One region of the Rothia sp. 11273D007AR genome, then DNA from elsewhere that is predicted to be linked to it. Evidence: predicted binding sites of a transcription regulator. Region 1 holds the regulator's gene; the other holds the start of a gene.
The links. Region 1 encodes HspR, which represses chaperone genes until heat shock. Its sites were predicted from a motif close to AAGTTGAGTCNNNNNGACTCAACTT; they were not measured.
Positions count from the first base shown of each region.

Region 2: a site for HspR is predicted at 3,380-3,404, ahead of clpB (ATP-dependent chaperone ClpB). Genes of this name have one in related genera too.

Region 1 is NZ_JBPPWJ010000004.1:98,583-108,329, forward strand. It holds gene ACED88_RS03345 (GMC oxidoreductase) at 641-2,245, shown strand; gene ACED88_RS03350 (hypothetical protein) at 2,639-2,890, shown strand; gene trmB (tRNA (guanosine(46)-N7)-methyltransferase TrmB) at 3,051-3,872, shown strand; gene ACED88_RS03360 (alanine/glycine:cation symporter family protein) at 3,960-5,414, opposite strand; gene ACED88_RS03365 (baeRF3 domain-containing protein) at 5,575-6,675, opposite strand; gene ACED88_RS03370 (LLM class flavin-dependent oxidoreductase) at 6,938-8,023, opposite strand; gene ACED88_RS03375 (heat shock protein transcriptional repressor HspR) at 8,212-8,637, opposite strand; gene ACED88_RS03380 (DnaJ C-terminal domain-containing protein) at 8,640-9,638, opposite strand; gene ACED88_RS03385 (nucleotide exchange factor GrpE) at 9,736-9,747, opposite strand, start outside.
Region 2 is NZ_JBPPWJ010000007.1:65,840-75,586, reverse strand. It holds gene ACED88_RS05310 (hypothetical protein) at 1-286, shown strand, start outside; gene ACED88_RS05305 (Dps family protein) at 601-1,104, shown strand; gene ACED88_RS05300 (HAD family hydrolase) at 1,191-1,841, opposite strand; gene ACED88_RS05295 (hypothetical protein) at 1,893-2,486, shown strand; gene ACED88_RS05290 (glutamine amidotransferase) at 2,510-3,226, opposite strand; gene clpB (ATP-dependent chaperone ClpB) at 3,467-6,055, shown strand; gene ACED88_RS05280 (Sir2 family NAD-dependent protein deacetylase) at 6,221-7,153, shown strand; gene ACED88_RS05275 (carbohydrate-binding domain-containing protein) at 7,626-7,949, shown strand; gene ACED88_RS05270 (DUF3073 domain-containing protein) at 8,267-8,473, shown strand; gene ACED88_RS05265 (hypothetical protein) at 8,876-9,747, shown strand, end outside.

The sequences.
Region 1 (9,747 bases):
TCAAAGTGGTGACCGAAAAAATGCTTGCTGACGAGGCCAGCCAGACCAACCAGCCCCAGCTCTACGACATCACCCTCGAAGAGGTCAACACAGGAAGTATCCCCCTACAGACAGGCTCCTTACCCATCATCCAGCAGGCAAAGCCTACCTTCGGCTCCCCCACCGACCCACGCGCTATCGACGACTCGACCGAGAGCACAAAATAGTTTTTCGTATCTATCACACATATTTAGCCCATAAAGTAGTACAGTTGGTTTTTAAAAAATGCATCGGGCAAATTCCACGCTGAACATAGCTTTTTTAAATTTTCCTTGATTCATCAAGTGTTATTCCGTTCCAGACCGGAACAAACGGGCCCGTCTCACCCTAAATACAGCACTCCACAGAGACAAACCAACCGCACCCCCAGAAGCACAATCCGGTTTTTCAGCACAGTAGAGCCCACAAGGCACCACCCACCCCACAGACTGCGACATAAGCGCACCCAAAATACCGCTAAAGTGGGGACAGGACTTTTCGTATTCTGAAAAATATCCCCCAGAATATTGCTGAACAGCCCACAGAGCTCTCGCGGTCTCCCCCAAGGCTTACGAGCACCACTCACTCGGTTTCGCACCTGTATATAGAAGAGGACACACCCATGTCATTTACCCCAAACCGTCGCTCAGCCCTAAAGCTGACCGCAGCTGCATCTGCCGCGTCCGCTCTGACCGCCGCTACCGCTACCAGTGCCCATGCTAACGGCCAGAAGCGCATCGCTATCATCGGCTCCGGCTACGGCGGCGCTGTAGCCGCCCGCGCCCTGACCGAAAAGGGCTACACCGTCGACATGATTGAGATGGGTGCAGACTGGGAAAAGATGGCAGCCAAGTCAAACGGCTACAAGTTTGACCAGATGACCTCCCCCACCGAACGCTCCATGTGGTTTGAAGACCGAACCGACATGCCTCTCTCAAGCATCGCAGGCATGGACTTCGTTAACCGCTCCATCGGCCGTGCAGCCGGCGTACTCGGCGTTGAGCGCTTCGCTAACATGAAGGTCTACGTGGGCAAGGGCGTTGGCGGTGGCTCCCTCGCCAACGGTGGTATGGCCGTTACCCCCATCCGGTCCTACTTCCAGCAGGTCCTCCCCCAGCTTGACGCGGCTGAAATGTACGCCACCTACTTCCCCCGCGCTAACGCCAACCTGGGCGTCACTGCACCCCCCTCTGACGTTATCGGCACCTCCAAGTGGTACCAGTTCTCACGCCTCTCAGCTTCCCAGGCTGCCAAGGCCGGCTTCAAACACCAGTTCGTACCCAATGTCTACGACTGGGACTACATGCGCCGCGAGAACTTTGCCCGCGTACCCAAGTCAGCCCTGGGCGGCCAGGTCATCTTCGGTAACGATCACGGTAAGAAGTCTCTACCTAAGACCATTCTGGCTACCGCGTTTGCCACCGGCAAGGTCAACCTGACCCCCCTGACCGAGGTCACCTCCATTACCCAGCAGGCAGATGGCACCTTTGCCCTGGACCTGAAGACCATCGACTTCAAGGGCAATATCCTTGCCACATCTAAGAAGGTCTACGACCGCGTCATCATGGCAGCAGGTTCCGTTGGTACCAACCGCCTGCTCTTGCAGGCTAAGAGTGCCGGAACCATCAAGAACCTGCCCGCAACCCTGGGTACCAACTGGGGCCCCAATGGCAACATCATGGTTGCCCGTAACATGAACGCCGCCACCGGTGGCTACCAGTCCGGCATTCCCGCCATGGGTGTTTCCAACTGGGATAATTCCACCAACTCGGTCTTTGCCGAGCTGGCTCCCTTCCCTGCCGGCATCGACATGCGTATTGGCCTCTACTTGGCCATCACTAACAACCCCAACAAGGGCAAGTTCATCTGGAATAGCTCAACCGGTTCTATGGAACTGGATTGGGATGCTGCTAAGGCTGCCCCCGGCGTTGCAGCAGCTAAGGCCTTCATGGACAAGATGAACGCGGCCAACCCCGGCACCTCCTACAACACCGGCCTCTTCCAGGGTGGCAAGACCTTCGCCGACTACTTCACCTACCACCCCCTCGGCGGCGCCGTTATCGGTGAAACCACCGATCTCAACGGTGAAGTAAAGGGTGTTCCCGGTCTCTTTGTTATGGACGGCTCCCTGATTCCTGGCAAGATTGGTGTTAACCCCTTCGTAACCATCACTGCTATCGCAGAACGCAACATGGACCGCCTGCTGGCAGCAGGCCGTTTCGCCTAAACACAGAAAGCACACAATGACTGCGCACACTCCCAAACGCCGCACCGTACTGAAAGCTGGTGCCTGGGCGGCCCCCCGCTGTCCTGGCGACCGCAGCTATCCCCGCTTACGCTGCGAGTTTTGAAGAGGTCCCTCGTACCGATCTGGCAATTCAGATTGCTGACCCCACTGTAGATTGGTCAACCTTCGAGCCTGTCTATGACAGCCCCATCTACCGTGGCCCAACCACCACGACTAACGTAGCCGCTTACGCGTCTTTTCCCAATACCATGACTATCACCAATGTTGGTACGGTGCCCGCAGTGAACCCCAGCGGCACCCTACTGACCGACATGAACGATGTTGCTACAGACGCTACCGGTTCAAACCGGGCCGGCACCTACGTTAACTCAAGTGATCCGCTCGTCACCTTCGCGTACGCTGGACAGGCAGGCTGGGGGTTCCCCCTCCTTTACCTGGACCTACTCCGGCGTCCTACAGCCCGGTGAGTCCGTAGAGATTCCCCTGCGCTATTACGTGAATTTCCCTTTCTGGAACGTCCAGTACGAGCTGTTCGTAGCAGTTACTGTCATCGATGAGATGGACGGCGATTCAGACGATAACTTTGAGCACATGGGCGTCACCCAGGGCCGCGTTATCTACTAAGTAGAACCGTCAGGGACCCTCCACCGGGGCAGGCTGTTTTCAGCCTGCCCCGGTGTCTATCTGTGACGATATACTTGGGGAAGTCTTTCTTTCCCCTACCGGCGGCACTTTGCGTTTCCGTGCGCGCCGGTTTATCTGTTTCAACCTCGTAAGGAGAGTTATGGAAACCAACAAGCAAAAGCAGGACCTGGCCGCTAAGGCCGAGCGTGCAGCGGCAGGTGAAGACCTGACCGCCCCCGTCCCCGAAAAATTTCACCGCCAGCCCTACTCCTTCGTCCGCCGCGGCGACCGTCTGACCGCCCGCCGCCAGAAGGCCTGGGATACCTACGCCCCTACCCATGTGCTCGACCTGCCCCGCAACATCGGCGATACCTCGGTCGCTGAGGGCGCGGTCTTTGACCAGCAGACCCTGTACGGACGAGCCGATGCCCCTCTCGTCGTTGAAATCGGCTCCGGCCTGGGCGAGGCCATCGTCAACCGTGCCACCCAGGTGCCCGAGGCTAACTTCCTGGCTGTTGAGGTCTACACCCCCGGCATCGCCGACCTGCTGCTGAAGATGGGTCAGGCCGGGGTCGAGAATGTACGCGTAGCCCAGGCCAACGCCCCCGAGCTGCTCGATAACCTACTCGAAGAGTCTTCTGTTGATGAGCTCTGGGTCTTCTTCCCCGACCCCTGGCACAAGGCCCGCCATCACAAGCGTCGTCTGGTCTCCCCTGCCTTTGCAGATAAGGTAGCCCGGGTTCTTAAGCCCGGTGGTATCTGGCGTCTGGCCACCGACTGGGAAGAATATGCCCTGGTCATGCGTGAGGTACTTGATGCCCACCCCGAGTTCACCAACGCCCACGCCGGTGAAAACACCACCGATGAAGACCCTGTTGGCGGCTGGGCCCCTCGCTGGGACGGACGCGTGGTCACCAGTTTCGAACGCAAGGCCGGTGAGGCGGGCCGCCGGGCTCACGACCTGACCTACATTCGTCGGTAAAAATCCGTTAGCTGTGTAAAACAGGCGGGTACCTGAACGCACCATAGGTGTTCGGGTACCCGCCTCTTTTATAGGTAGAGGGTCTTCTTACTGCCCCGTTTTCTCGTAGGAGTCAATCGCTCCGGGGTGCCCCTGCATAAAGGCGTCGATCTCGGCCTTAGATGCGGTGAGTTTGGGGTCGTTAGCCAGGTAGTACTTGGTTTCCCTCACGATTAGCCCCGACATGAGGAGCAGGCCAATCAGGTTGGGAATGGCCATGAGCCCGTTGGCGATGTCTGAGAAGGTCCAGGCCACGGTCAGTTCCATGGTGCAACCGAAGTAGACAATCACCGCGAAGAAAAGGCGGTAGGGGGTAACACCGCGGCGGCCGAAGAGGCGCTCAATGTTGCGTTCGCCGTAGTAGGCCCAGCCCAGAATGGTGGAGTAGGCGAACATGACCAGGCCGATGGTCACAATCCAGCTTCCAGCGGGGCCTATTACCGAGGCGAAGGCCTGACTGGTCATCACGGAAGCAGACATTTGCTCGCCGGTTGCAGGGTCGCTGGCGTGCCAGATACCGGTGACAACCAGTACCAGGCCGGTGCAGGAGACCACGATGATGGTGTCGATGAAGGTCTGGGTCATCGATACCATGCCCTGTCGCACCGGGTGGGTGGTCTGGGCGGCTGACGCGGCGATAGCGGCAGAGCCCATGCCGGATTCATTGGAGAAAATACCGCGGGCCACGCCGTACTGCACGGCGTACATGAGGGTGGAGCCCACAAAGCCGCCGACAGCGGAGGAGCCGGTGAAGGCGTCCGCAAAAATCTGGCCGAAGGCCGCGGGCAGGTCAGCGGCGTGCACACCCAGAATATAGAGGGCCCCGCCCACATAGAAGAGGATCATAACCGGCACGAAGGCACTGGTTACCCGCCCGATAGATTTGATACCGCCCATCAGCACGAAGAGGGTGATGATGGCCAGGACGATGCCGGTGAGGGCTGCGGGCAGGTGGAAGGTATCTTCAAGGTTGTGGGCAATGGAGTTACCCTGGGCGGTATTGCCGATGCCGAAGGACGCCAGCACGGCGGCTACCGCGAAGAAGAGGGCTAGGAATTTGCCCAGGGGGCCTTTGATGCCGCGCTGGAGGTAGTACTGGGGGCCGCCGGAGACTTCTCCCTTGGCATCTGTGGTGCGGTAGCGCACGCCCAGGAAGGCTTCGGAGTACTTGGAGGCCATACCGAAAATAGCGGTGACCCACATCCAGAAGAGGGCGCCGGGGCCACCGATGGAAATCGCGGTGGCAACGCCGACGATATTACCGGTACCCACCGTTGCGGCTAGGGCGGTGGTGAGGGACTGGAACTGGGAGATGTCGCCGCCGGTGGCGCCGTCGTCCTTGCGTTCGAAGAAGGCTAGACGGTTAGCGACGAGTAGTTTGGTGAGCTGGATAAAGCCCAGCCGCACCGTCAGGTAGATACCGGTGCCAAGAAGCAGCGGTATGAGCACAAAGGGCCCCCAGATGAGGGAGCTTATAGCGCTCAAGACGTCTTGAAAGGTCATGTGGTGTCCTTGATACAGGTCGCTGCGGGCGAGGGAGCACCGCAGCTGCGTGATGAATAAGGACGCCCCGCCGCAGGCGTGTGCACTGCGGTGGGGCGCCTTTTCAACTATAGCGAGTCAAGGAACCGGTGGCCTATCTCGTCTTATTCTGTGTACCTGCTTACCAGCGAGTGATTGCTGCCAGTTTTTCTTCCTGGTGTTCGGGGGCGGGCTTCACTTCGCCACCTGAACGGAGCACCAGGTTAATAGCTTGGGCCTTTTCGCTGAGCTGACCGTCGGCGGCAGTTTCAATACCGGGGACCACCAGCAGGGTGGCAATCTGCCCCTGGGTCGCTGCGTCTACAATCTCGCCCGCACCGATATAGCGTTTACCGGATCGGGCATCGTCAATCTGCTGGGCGAGACTCTTGGCTTCAGTACCAGCTACCTCAGCGAGTACGGGCTGCAGCTTTTCTAGGAGCTGACTTTCGCTCATCTCATCGACCCTGCCGGTAATGACGGTTTCAAGCACCTCGCCCCAGCTAGTAACAGAACGGAACTCGTTGGCCAGTTCTTCAACTCCCGCGAGGACGAGCGGGTGGCGGTTGGGCTCTGCTATCTCCGCTTCAATGCCCTGGGCTACCTTGCGCAGGAATCGCTCGCGGTAGATACGGTCGGTATCGGAATCATTGGTGTGGGCGTGGAAGGTGGCTTCCCCACCACCCTTAGGGGCCTGCTGCTGGGTGCGCTGCACATCGTAGTCGTTGTAGATATCGTCTTCGCTCTCGATCATGTTCTCGAGGTTGATGCGGCCGATACGGGTGCCGTCGGTTTCAAAGAGGCGCACTTCTTTGCGGGAGAGCGCCAGCAGGTGCAGGCTGGTGTCGGTGCTGAGGAGAGGGACGAGGGCGGTGAGGTCGTAGTCGTCAGCTACGGTGACGCTTTCGGGTAGCTCGAAGGGCAGGCGCTGGGCGGTGAGCTGGTTGCCATCGAGTAGAATCAGCAGACCGTCTCCCTGGTGCTGCCAGTAGTCACGGTCGTCGTGGAGTTCTTGGGCAGGAGCGAGGATGGGGTCTGCGTCGTGACCGGCTGCCTCGAGCTTCTCACGGGCAGATGAGACAAGGTTACGGAAGCGGGTGGCATTTCCCGTGGTGTCGCGACCGGCGCGTTCGGTGGGAAGGGTGAGGGTGACTCGGACAGCCCCCTCAGTTGCGGGTTCGGTCAGAGCCTTAAGGTCGAGGGTGTCGAAGGGCTTGTTGGAAGAAAGGTGGGTGTCGGTCACGGTCGGCTCCTTTGTCGATCGATGGGGCGGGTCTACCCGCTGATAGAACTAAGCTAGCTGACTAATACCGGGATTTTCAAGACTTTAAGCCTTATCTGCAGCAGAATGACGGCCTATGAACAGCAGGTTGATAGTTTTCCCACAAAGCCTGGCATACCCACCCCTGACTACCGTAGACTTAAAGATTGTGGCGGCACCCAAACAGGGTGCCGCCACTTTATTAGCTACTGTGGCCGCTTGCGCTGCCACAGGCGTCCTTACTCTAATCTTCTGCCAGCAGTTCGCGAACGCGCGGCAGTACCTTGGTGCCGTAGAGCTCAATCGAGTTCATGGAGTGCTCATGGGCTAGAGCGCCATTGGAGAACTTGAGATCAAAGCGGTTGATGCCCAGCTTCTTGGCGGTATCGGCAATCTTCTGGGCGACGGTTTCGGGCGAACCCACATAGAGGGCACCGTGTTCAATTTCGTGCTCAAATTCGCGCTCCCCTGCCGGACCCCAGCCGCGTTCGGCACCGATCTTGTTGCGGTTAGCGATCCAGTGTTCGCGCAGCTGGTTGCGGGCTTCTTCGTCCGTCTCGGCGATGTGGCCGGGTGAGTGCACGGCAATAGGCAGGGTTCCGTTCCCCAGCTGCTCGTTGGCCCGGCGGTAGAGGTCGGTGTAGGGCTTGAAGCGCTCAGCGGGGCCTCCGATGATCGCGAGCATGAGCGGGGTCTTGTACTGGGCCGCGCGGGCAACAGATTCAGGGCTGCCACCAACAGCCAGCCAGTGCTTAAGAATGCCCTCGGTCTTGGGGTAGATCTCCTGATTGACCAGGGGTTCACGGTTGCCGGGGTTCCAGTTGAGGGGCTCCTGGGTGATGATTTTAGTGAAGAGGTCGAACTTCTCAGAGAAGAGGGAGTTGTAGTCTTCGAGTTTGTAGCCGAAGAGGGGGAAGGACTCGGTGAAGGAGCCGCGGCCCAGTACGGCTTCGGCACGGCCGTTGCTGAGGGCGTTGATGGTGGCGAAGCGCTGGTAGACGCGGATGGGGTCGTCAGAGGAGAGGACGGTGACGGCCGAACCTAGGTGGATACGCTCTGTGGAGGTTGCCAGGCCCGCCAGGATGGTGTCGGGGGCGCTAACGGCATAGTCGGGACGGTGGTGCTCACCGATACCGAAGAAGTCGACGCCGACGCGGTCGGCCAGCTGGCCCTGCTCAAGGACGTTGCGGATGACCTGGGCGTGGTGCAGGCGGTTGCCTGCCAGGTCAGCGGTGGTGTCTCCGAAGGTGTCTAGCCCCATCTGAAAGGCGGTGTTATCGACGCTGGGTAGGCTGGGACGCAGGTCGGGGGCGGTACTGATGCTGGTCATTTCGTTTACCTTTCGGCGCTGTATTGATCGTTTACAGGAGGTTCAACACCAGCCTACATTGCTTTATTCCGAAAGTTTTCTGTGGTGCTATGGTTAGCCGTATCTTGAATGTAGCGATGGTTGCCATCAGCACGAATCTCTTTCGCGCTGATGGCAACCATCGCTACAGTCAAGACCCAGGGGCGGACTTAGCGCGGCCGGTAGAGCACCACGGCCTGGGAGGTCTGGCGGGCAGCAGGACGCTTGCCCCGGGCCAGGTGCACAGCCCCACCGGAGGTTCCGGCAGCAAAGATGCGAGAGTTCTCCTGCAGGCGATTGCGCAGGGCCTCATTCTCAGCCTGCAGCTCGGTCATGCGGGCTCGCAGAGCCTCCACCTGGTTCTCCAGCTGCATGATGCGCTTGATACCCTCGAGCGAGACGCCGGACTGGGAGAGCTCCTGAATCTCCTGGAGTTTCTGCACGTCGCGTTCGGAGTAGCGACGGGCCCGCCCCGGGGCTCGCTGGGGCTGCACCAGCCCCAGGCGGTCGTACTGGCGCAGGGTCTGTGGGTGCATACCGGCCAATTCGGCCGCTACGGAGATAACGAAGACCGGGCGGTCAGATTCGAGAGCCATTCCTAGTCACCAGCTTTCCTCAGCAGGTCCTCACGGGGGTTGGCCTGGGGTGCCACCGCGAAGAAGGCGTCAAGGGCTGCCTCAGCTTCGGGTGTGAGGTTGGTGGGCAGCTGCACCTCGGGGATAACCAGCATATCGCCGGTGCCCTTCTTGGTCACGAAGCCGCGGCCCTTAGCACGCAGCTTACGGCCGGACGGGGCCCCGGCAGCCAGGCGGAGTTTGACGCTCCCGCCGTCGAGGGTGGGGGCCTCAATCACGCCGCCCTTGACGGCTTCTTCCAGGGTGACGGGCACACGCACGAGCAGGTTATCACCCTCGCGGTCAAAGACGGGGTGGGAGTCCACACGGACGGTGACGATCAGGTCCCCTGCCCCACCGGCACCGGGGTGCCCCTTGCCTCGGGCACGGATTTTCTGGCCGTCCTTGACGCCGCGCGGCAGGCGAACCTGGGCCTGGGAGCCGCCGGGGCGGAACACCGAGACCTCAGCGCCGTCGTAGGCCTGCTGGATGGTGATGCGGGCGCTGGTGGTGGCGTCCTCGCCCTTGGGAGCTGAGAAGCCGCTACCGGGAAAGCCACCCGCACCGCCAGGGAAGCCGCCGGTGGAGCGTCCGGCCCCGCCAAAGCCACCGCCACCAAACATGCCGCCGAGCAGGTCTTCAATGTTGATGCCTGCTCCGCCGCCGCTGGTGGAATAGGTGAAGTTTCCGCCACCAGCACCGCCGGGGAACCCGCCCGGGAAGCCACCTGCCCCACCAAAGCCTGCGGCCCCGTACTTACGGATCTGGTCGTACTCTTCCTTCTGCTTGGGGTCTGAGAGCACGTCGTAGGCTTCTGAGACTTCCTTGAATTTCTTTTCGGCGGCCTCGTCGCCGGGGTTCTGGTCGGGGTGGTACTTGCGGGCCAGCTTGCGGTAGGCCTTCTTGATATCTGCCTCGGAGGAATCCTCGGCTACGCCTAGTACCTTATAAAAATCTTGATGGAGCCAGTTTTCGCTCGCCATATGCCTCTCCTTCCGAGGTAGATCTTGTGTCTTTTAGGGGGGTAGAACTGGGCGGGCACCCAGCCTGACGTATCAGGCCGGGTGCCCGCCCGCGTCCTTATTCTGCTAC
Region 2 (9,747 bases), on a different contig from region 1:
AATTGAAGCTAACACTAACCTCACCGCAACTCAATCGCGATCGGCTGCTAACAATATCGTGACCTCATATGAAGAGGGCGTACAGAAGGCTGAGGAAACCCTGAATAACCTGGCAAACAATGCTCAAGAAACCTTTGATCAGGCTGTTGTTGTAGCAAACGATGCTATGAACAACACCGCTAAGTACTCCCTGTACACTTTCTGTGGTCTCATTTTGGCTATGATCATCACCGCCCTGGGTGGTCTGCTTGGTGCCCGCACTGGCCGCTCTGCTGAAAAAATCTAGTCATCAGCGGGTTGCATAACCAGTCTCATTGATTGCATCAAGGTTCACGCTCCACCATCTGTGGCGCGTGAACCTTTATGTTAAATGGGTTTATGTGGTTTGACTGCCTGAAATATCTAGCCAGAGTGTGGTCAGGTAAGGCTTAACTAAGACAGAAATAAGGTGTTCCAGCAGGTCAAACAAGGTTTTGCTTATTATGAATTAATCATAATAATGCTTGAAAACGCTGTTGAGAGTGCGTAGGCTAGAAGTACAGCAAGCCAGCCGGAGCTTTGAAAAATACCGGTCATCACTTTCGAAAGGAAGTCTCACTCATGAGCAAGTACGCATCATTTACCGTTCCTGGCCTCACCGAAGAGTCAGGTCACCACGTAGCCGACGTTCTGCAGCTTCGCCTGCACGCCCTGAACGACCTGCACCTGGTGCTTAAGCACGCCCACTGGAATGTCGTTGGCCCCAACTTCATCGCTGTTCACGAAATGCTCGACCCCCAGGTCGACCTGGTACGTGGCTTCGTTGATGCCATTGCAGAGCGCATGGCCACCATGGGCGTAGCCCCCAACGGCCTCTCCGGTGACCTGGTTGAAAAGCGCACCTGGGCTGAATACGATGTTGACCGTGCAGACGCTCTGACTCACATCCGTGCCCTGAACGAGGTCTACAACGTTGTAGTTGAAGACCACCGTGCAGCTATTGCAAAGGTGGGCGACATCGACCCCATCACCGAGGATCTGCTGATTGGCCAGACCGCTGAACTGGAGCTCTTCCAGTGGTTCCTGCGCGGCCACCTCGAAGACGGTCAGGGTAACCTCAAGTAAGCTTCAGAGCTTCAAAACTCGAACCACGCACTAAAGGCGGGTCTATCACGCGATAGACCCGCCTTTTCTGTGTGGCAATGTAGCTCTTAGCCCTCGATTAGTGCCCGAATCTTATCGAGGGTGAGTTCTGTGTGGGCGTAGCGGGCGTGGCCCAGGTGCTCGGGCACCTCGGTCATGCCGGGAACCACCACGACCTTCATGCCTGCAGCCATGGCGCTCTGGGTGCCAGAAGCAGAGTCCTCTACGGCAACACAGTTGGCAGGGTCTACCCCTAGATTCTGAGCCGCGAGCAGGTAGGGCTCGGGGTCGGGCTTGGCGTGAGTGACCTGCTCATCGGTGACCAGGGTTTTGAAAAGCCCTTCAGGTGCCAGCTTGGCGGTGTTGGCGGCAACCTCGGTGGTTGCGTTGGTGACAATTCCTGCGGGGACGCCCGCCTCAGCCACCTGCTCCAGGAGCGCCTCAACGCCGGGCAAGAGCTCCACGCGGGCGTCCTTCAAGAGCACTGACATCTTAGCCTTAAGCCGGTCGTACAGCTCGTCAGCAGATGCATCTGCACCCAGCTCCTGCATGCGGGCAAAGGTGACTGCGGCAGGTTTACCCAGAGCCATAAGGGTATCTTGTTCGGTCCAGGTAGCTCCGAACTCGGCGGTCAGTGCGGTTTTGGCCTCTGCCCAGAGGGGCTCGGTGTCTACGAGGGTTCCGTCGTGGTCAAAGAAAATAGCTTCAAGTCTGCTCATATACACCACCCTACCCGTCCGCAGGGGGCTCTTCCCGGTTAGGATAGGTGGGTGAACCAAGAGAGCCCCCATCTTACCCAGAGTCAGCTGCCCACTCACCCCCGCCTGCAACGACAGCCGGGCCCTGTGCGTCAGGTGCTGGCCTATCTGCTGGTACCCATGGCTTGTGCGTCGGCTGCCTGGATTACCGCCGGGCGCGCCCTCTTCGGCGCTGGGGGAGAGCTTGTGCCTATCTACGCGATATCGTTTGGGCCTGCCCTGCTGATTATTTTGCTGGTGGCTGCCCTGTTTTCCTTTAAAGAAATGGTGTTACAGGCTGCAGGGGTGCGGGCGGGGTTACCGCCTGTCACCGCCCTTGTTGCCGCTTCCACATGGGTATTAGCCGGGTTCTTCGGCATGGTTGCTCCCGACCGGCTAGAGGGGCAGAATATTTCGGCAGCGGCAGCCCTGCTGGGCCCCGATGTTATCGGTCTTTCTGCTGCCTTTGGTAATACCAGCGGAATTCTAACCTTCTCATTCGCTATTGCCACCCTGTTGCTGGCCATCAGCGACTACCGGCGGGCGCGAGCTCTCACCCGCGGACTAGATGAGGCTACCCGCGAGCGACTCGAGCGAGAAGAGTCCATGTACGACTTTCTCGACTAGTCCTGTAACCGTGCAGTGGTGGTTTACAGTTCTACTCTAGTGAGCCAGCCGGTGAGTACCTCGGTGGCAGCCGTAGTCAGTTTTTCAGCGTAGAGAGAGGCTTCGCGGCGGATTACCGCGACGTCCTGTTCTGAGGCCCTAATGTAGTCGGCGTAGGCGATGAGCCACTGCTCAATATGGCGGGGGTTCACCTCAAGATGGAACTGGAGGGCTAGCGCGTAGGGACGACCTGCGGCGTCCTCTAGGGTAAATGCCTGGTTTTCGCACATCTGGGTGCGGGCTAGGCTGAGGGAGCCTTCGGGCAGGGTGAAAGCGTCGCCGTGCCAGTGGAGGACGGGGGTGTTGCCGAGCGGTGCAAGTACTGATTCTTTCCCGGCTTCGGTAAGTTCTACCGGGGAGTAGCCCAACTCAATGGCGCCGGTGGGGTTGACCTGAGCTCCTGCGGCTAGAGCAATCTGCTGGGCTCCCAGACAGATGCCCAGGACGGGTTTCTGCGCGGCGATGCGCGCCTTGATGAGTTCTACTTCTTCAAAGAGGAAGGGGTAGTCCTGGGTGTCATTCACGCTGATGGGAGCGCCCAGAATAACCAGCAAATCCGCCTCGCGCACCTCGGGGGTGTTGAGGGCGTCAATGCCTGCGTCACGGTATTTGACGGTAAAACCGCGTTCGGTCAATAAATCTTCAAAAATACCCAGATCTTCAAAGGCAACGTGGCGGACGGCGTAGGCGGTGCGGGGCATGGTTCTCCTTGGGTGAGTGACTGCTACCAGTGTAAGGGCCGGGCGGCGGGTTGAGAAAGAAGGCGGACGTCTGTGCCCGCCGTACGAGACGCTCTCTGGCGTGGGTGCGGTTTTGGGGCTGAAAAAATATTTTCTCGGGTACCTAGCGCAAGATAGTTGAGTGTAGTAGACTCAAGTTAAAGCTGAGTGGAGTACACTCAAGTATGAACGAACTACCTACGCAAAAGGTAAAGGAGAACAATGAACGCACAATTTACGACCAAGAGCCAAGAAGCGCTCTCGGCAGCCAATATGAACGCCCAAACCGCGGGCAACCCCACCCTTGACACCTCCCACCTGCTCAAGGCCCTCATGGATCAGCGCGAGGGAGTTGCAGTAGCCGTCCTTAAAACCGCAGGGCTCGACGTTGACGCCATATCCCTGGCAGCCTCCACCGAGATTTCTAAACTCCCTAAGGTGCAGGGCGCCTCAGCCGCCCAGGCCCAGCCGAGCCGCGCCGTCCTGACCGCCATCCAAACTGCCCAAGCCAAGGCATCCCAGTTCGGGGATACCTACATCTCCACCGAAATCCTGCTGCTGGCGCTCGCAGCGGGGAACGACGCCACCGCCCGCGCCCTACAGCAGGCCGGGGCCACCGAAAAGACCATTGAAGACACCATCCCAACCGTGAGAGGAGACCGCACCGTGACAACCCCCGACCCCGAAGGCACCTTCGGCGCCCTAGAACAGTACGGCACCGACCTGACCGCCGTTGCCCGCGAAGGCAAGCTTGACCCCGTTATTGGGCGCGACAGCGAAATTCGCCGCGTGATCCAGGTGCTCTCCCGCCGCACCAAGAACAACCCCGTGCTCATCGGCGAACCCGGCGTCGGTAAAACCGCCGTCGTTGAGGGCCTGGCCCAGCGCATGGTCTCGGGTGACGTGCCCGAATCCCTGCGCGGCAAGACCCTGATTTCCCTCGACCTGGGTGCAATGGTCGCCGGCGCCAAGTACCGCGGTGAGTTCGAAGAGCGCCTCAAGGCCGTGCTGGAAGACATCAAGAAGTCCGAGGGGCAAATCGTCACCTTCATCGATGAGATCCACACCGTCGTTGGGGCAGGTGCCTCCGAGGGCTCCATGGACGCCGGCAACATGCTCAAGCCCATGCTGGCGCGCGGCGAGCTGCGCCTGATTGGTGCAACCACCCTCGATGAATACCGCGAAAACATCGAAAAGGATGCCGCCTTGGAGCGCCGCTTCCAGCAGGTTTATGTGGGTGAGCCCAGCGTCGATGACACCATCGGTATTCTGCGCGGTCTGAAAGAACGCTACGAGGCCCACCACAAGGTCGCCATCGCTGACTCCGCCCTGGTGGCTGCCGCCAACCTGTCGAACCGCTACATCCCCTCGCGTCAGCTGCCCGACAAGGCCATTGACCTGATCGATGAGGCCGCCTCCCGCCTGCGCATGGAGATCGACTCGGCCCCCGAAGAGATTGACGCCCTGCGTCGCGCCGTTGACCGCCTGACCATGGAAGAACTGGCCCTGGCCGACGAGACCGACCCCGCCTCCGTCGAGCGCCTTGAAGCCCTGCGGGCAGATATGGCCGACAAGAAGGAAGAGCTGGACGCCCTCAACGCCCGTTGGGAAGCTGAAAAGGCCGGTCTCAACCGCGTCGGTGACCTCAAAACCCAGATCGACGAGCTGCGTTCCAAGGCAGAAGTCGCCCAGCGCGAAGGCAACCTAGCTGAAGCCTCCCGCGTGCTCTACGGTGAAATCCCCGCCCTCGAAGCCGAACTTGCCGCAGCCCAGCAGGCCGAGAACACCGCGTCCGAAGAGTCCATGGTCTCTGAAGAAGTGACCGCCGACGATATCGCTGAGGTAATCTCCTCCTGGACCGGCATTCCCGCCGGGCGCATGCTCCAGGGCGAGTCTGAGAAGCTCCTGCACATGGAAGACGAACTGGGTAAGCGCCTCATCGGCCAGCGCCAGGCAGTCACCGCCGTTGCCGACGCCGTCCGCCGCTCCCGTGCAGGCATCGCCGACCCCGACCGTCCTATCGGCTCCTTCCTCTTCCTGGGTCCCACCGGCGTCGGTAAAACCGAGCTTGCCAAGGCCCTGGCTGAGTTCCAGTTCGACGACGAACGTGCCCTGGTGCGTATCGACATGAGCGAATACGCCGAAAAGCACGCCGTTGCCCGCCTGGTCGGTGCCCCTCCCGGCTACGTCGGCTACGAAGAGGGTGGTCAGCTCACCGAAGCTGTGCGCCGCCGCCCCTACTCGGTCGTGCTCCTCGACGAGGTTGAAAAGGCCCACCCCGAGGTCTTCGACATCCTGCTCCAGGTACTCGACGACGGCCGCCTGACCGACGGCCAGGGGCGCACCGTGGACTTTCGCAACGTCATCCTGATCCTGACCTCCAACCTGGGCTCCCAGTTCTTGATTGACCAGAATCTCGATGATGAAGCCCGTAAGAGTGCGGTCATGAACACCGTGAACGCCAGCTTCAAGCCGGAGTTCCTCAACCGCCTGGACGAGGTCATCATGTTCGAGCCCCTCTCAGCCGATGACCTGGCCTCCATCGTGGGTCTGCAAATCGCATCCATGGCCCGCCGACTGGAAGACCGCCGCCTGACCCTGGACGTCACCGACGCCGCCACCGAGTGGCTGGGACTTGCCGGCTACGACCCGGCCTACGGGGCCCGTCCGCTCCGCCGCCTCGTGCAGCGCGAAATCGGCGACCGCCTGGCCAAGGGAATCCTGGCCGGTGCCATCAAGGACGGCGACACCGTGCGCGTGGACGTCAACCCCGACGTCGCCGTGGACGGACTGGTCGTTACTGCTGAGTAAAAGCCGGGAATGACCCTATTGTTTCTCTCTTGACCCTGCGGATTATCTCGGGGTCAAGAGAGAAGCAATAGGGTCTTTGTCTTTTAAACTGGAAGAGTGAACCAGACCCAGCCCCAGCCCGCGCCCAACACGCTCGATACCCGCTTTGCCGGGGCGTCCGCGTCCATCACCGCGCACGCCGATATCGCCGCCACCCACGCTGCGGCCCTGCGCTCCATCGACCGGGTGGTGGCCGAAACGGCCCAGCCCACCGACCCGCAGGTAGCGGCGGACGGCATCCGGCAACTCCTGCGTGACGGGCAGGTTCTGGTGCTCACCGGGGCAGGAATTTCCACAGGCTCAGGGATCCCTGACTACCGCGGCCCCGCCGGGTCCCTGCGCAACCACCGGCCCATGACCTACCAGGAATTCCGTTTCGACGAGGTGGCGCGGCAGCGCTACTGGGCCCGCTCCTTCGTGGGCTGGCGGCAGATGAACCGGGCCCGCCCCAACACCGCTCACTACCTGCTCGCAGACCTCGAAGCCCAGGGGTGCCTTGCCGGGCTGATTACCCAAAACGTGGACGGCCTGCACACCGCAGCCGGCTCCCGTACAGTCGTTACCCTGCACGGGGATCTTTCCTGCATCGAGTGCCTAGACTGCGGGGCGGACGAGGGGCGCACCTCTCTTGACTCCCGCATTGAGGCCGCCAACCCCGGCTACCTCGAACGGCTCGCCAGCACCACCCTGCAGGTCAACCCCGATGGGGACGCCGACATCGATGCCCGCTTCATTCAAGATTTTCAGATGGTCGGCTGCCTGGCCTGCGGCTCAACCAAGCTCAAACCCGCAGTGGTCTACTTCGGCGAACCCGTGCCGTCGGCCCGCAAGCAGGCCGTGAAAGAACTGGGGGAGCGGGCGCGCTCCCTGCTGGTGCTCGGCTCATCTCTGGCCGTGATGAGCTCCTACAAAATTGCCCTCGACTTCGCTCGCGCGGGCAAGCCTATCGCCGTCATCAACCAGGGCCCGGGCCGGGCGGACGCTCGTGCCACCTACCTCTGGCGCGCTGACGTCACCGACGCCCTCTACGCCGTTACAGTCCCGCACGAAGGCATCTAAAACTTTTTCTTCTGTGAGTTTCACCAGGTCAAAGGCACTAAAGGGGATGTCTGTAGGTGCTCATAAGTGAAGGCTAAGTACAACACAGGCTAAACACAGACTTTGAGAGAACACTGGTTATCAAGCAAAACAAGACCAGATACACCCCTCGGAGAACCCCGTGAACACCATCATCACAGCAGCTGCCCTCGACCTCGTCGCCATCCTGGTTCTGTGCGGCATGTACGTCACTCGCCACCGGCTCCCTTACCAGCGTGCGCTAGGGGTCAGTGAGCGAGCAGGACGCCCGCACCCGCTTTACTTGCCAGAGGCAAGGAAGCCGGGGTGGGCGTCCTTATTTTTACCTTTTGACAAGGGGAAATGAAAAAGTTTGGCATGCATAAGTTCAAGCTAAGTTCACCACAGCTTAAACATAGCTTCGCCCACCAGACTGTTAACAACAGCCCGAACAGAGCACGACAGAAAGACCGCCATGACTGCTACAGCCTTCACCCAGAACACCGCCACCCTGGCCCCGGCCCACTGGCCCGGCATCAGCCTGGACGAGCTGAACGCCAAAGCAGCCATGCAGACCCGCGTTGACCGCAAGTGCATCGTCGACGGCCTCTACGCCCGCACCGACCTAACCCTGGCCGGTGAAGGTACCCTGTATGTCACCGGTAACTACGGCGACGGCATCGCCAGCGGCGACGGCCTCACCATCAGTGTCAACGGCTCAGAGGCCGATACCGCTACAGCAACCTCCGGTGCTGCCGCAGGTGGCATGGGTGGTATGGCACCCGGTGGCCGCCCCTAAAGCCCCATAAACTCAGCCGGCGATAACGACACTCGCAGCCTAGACCTTCGCCGGCTGCCTTACCGCTCCGCGTCACCTCTTTCTGGTCTGGTGATGCGGAGCTTCTCTTTGCCGGGAGAGGCTCTATGTGAAATAAAACGACCGTTCTCTATATTTTTGTGGTTTTTAGCAGTTTCTTACATCTCATGTGGCGAACAGGCAAGCAAAGACGCGCAAAAACATGTACCCTTAGATACAGAAAAGACTGAAAGTTTTTCTGGCACGCCCCTGCGCGCACGCGGGTGGCCAGATACGAGCGATAAAGAGGGGGTCTCGCCATGGGGCGCGGCCGTCAGAAGGCTAAAGCAACTCGGCAGGCTCGGGAGATGAAGTACTTCAGCCCCGACACCGACTACACTGCACTCGAACGCGAACTGAGCAAGAGCACCAGCTCTCAGCCTAAGACGTCTGGTTATCAGTACGATGACGAGGACGACTACGCAGAATACGCAGATAAGTACGCCGACGATTATCAGGAGAAGTAACCCGCGTAGCACCACGCGGGTTCTTCCCGTCTCTTTTTCTAGCCCGCCACCGCCCGCCGGTGGCGGGCTTTTGTATGGGCGCGGGCGCAACATGTTGTGGCTACCGCCAAATGTGGCAGTGGCATCGCCGCATTTGGCGGTCAGTGCCACAGTTAGAGAAGGGTTAGCGGTGTAGGCGCGGACGTCCGTGCTCGGCTAGGCGCGTCGCGCAGAGTCGTCCGTCTTCGCGGCTCCTGGAGCAGCGCCGATACTTGCAAAGCTGTCAAGCCCTGTGGAGGATTCTTAACACATAGTGAGGCCGCTACGACATACAGGCTGATAAGAGCAAAAAATAGCTGAAGTTATCCACAGATTTACCGCCCCCTCTAGAAAACGCGAGGTCTGGTGGTCAAGGTAGTGGGTATGAGCAGGATATACGATCAGATCAAAACCTCATCGGAGCTGAAAGACGAAGGTATCAGCTCGTCCGAAATTTCTCGGCGGTGTCGACGGGGTCTACTGTATAAGATCGCAACCAATGCCTACACGCCGGTGCAGACATGGCAAAGTTGGGACGGCCGTCACCGGTTTATGGCCCAGCATGTGGCGTTTATGAAGACGCACCCTCAGTATGTGCTGAGTCATTCATCTGCAGCTCTTTGGTGGGGAGCGCCTTTATTAGAAGCACCCGCAAAGATATGGGTGAGCAGCGCTTCTTCTGCTGTGCGGTCAAAACCGGGTGTACATGTGAGTAGATCGCGCAAAGAAATCTGTGACCAGGCAGTACTGAATCAGGGGCTAGCTGTGACTACGCCTCTTCAGACGATACTTGACTGCTGCCAGAGTCTTCCTTTTTTGAGCGCTTTGTGCGTTGCGGATTATTTTCTGCACCACCGTTTGGTGCCAGCTGCCGAGCTGCGGAGTGCCGTGCTCAAAAGCAGCGGTAGGTATTCGAAACAGCGTCAAAAGATAGCTGAGTATATGAGCGAAAAATCTGAGTCGCCTGCAGAGACGGTTGCACGGTATCTGGTGATGTCGTGGGGTCTGTCTCGGCCTGAGGAACAGAAAGTTATTTGGGTGGGGCAGCGGTACTATCGTCCTGATTTTTTGTGGGAGGATGCCAAAGTCATCCTGGAGGTCGATGGAGACGTGAAGTACTCGGGAGCTTATGGGCAGCCGGATCATGTGCTTCAGAAGGAGGTTATTCGTCAGCGTGACCTTGAGCTGCGAGGCTATCGTTTTGTGCGTGTTAGGTGGAGCGACTTGATGAATAACCCTGAGCTTGTGCGAAAGAA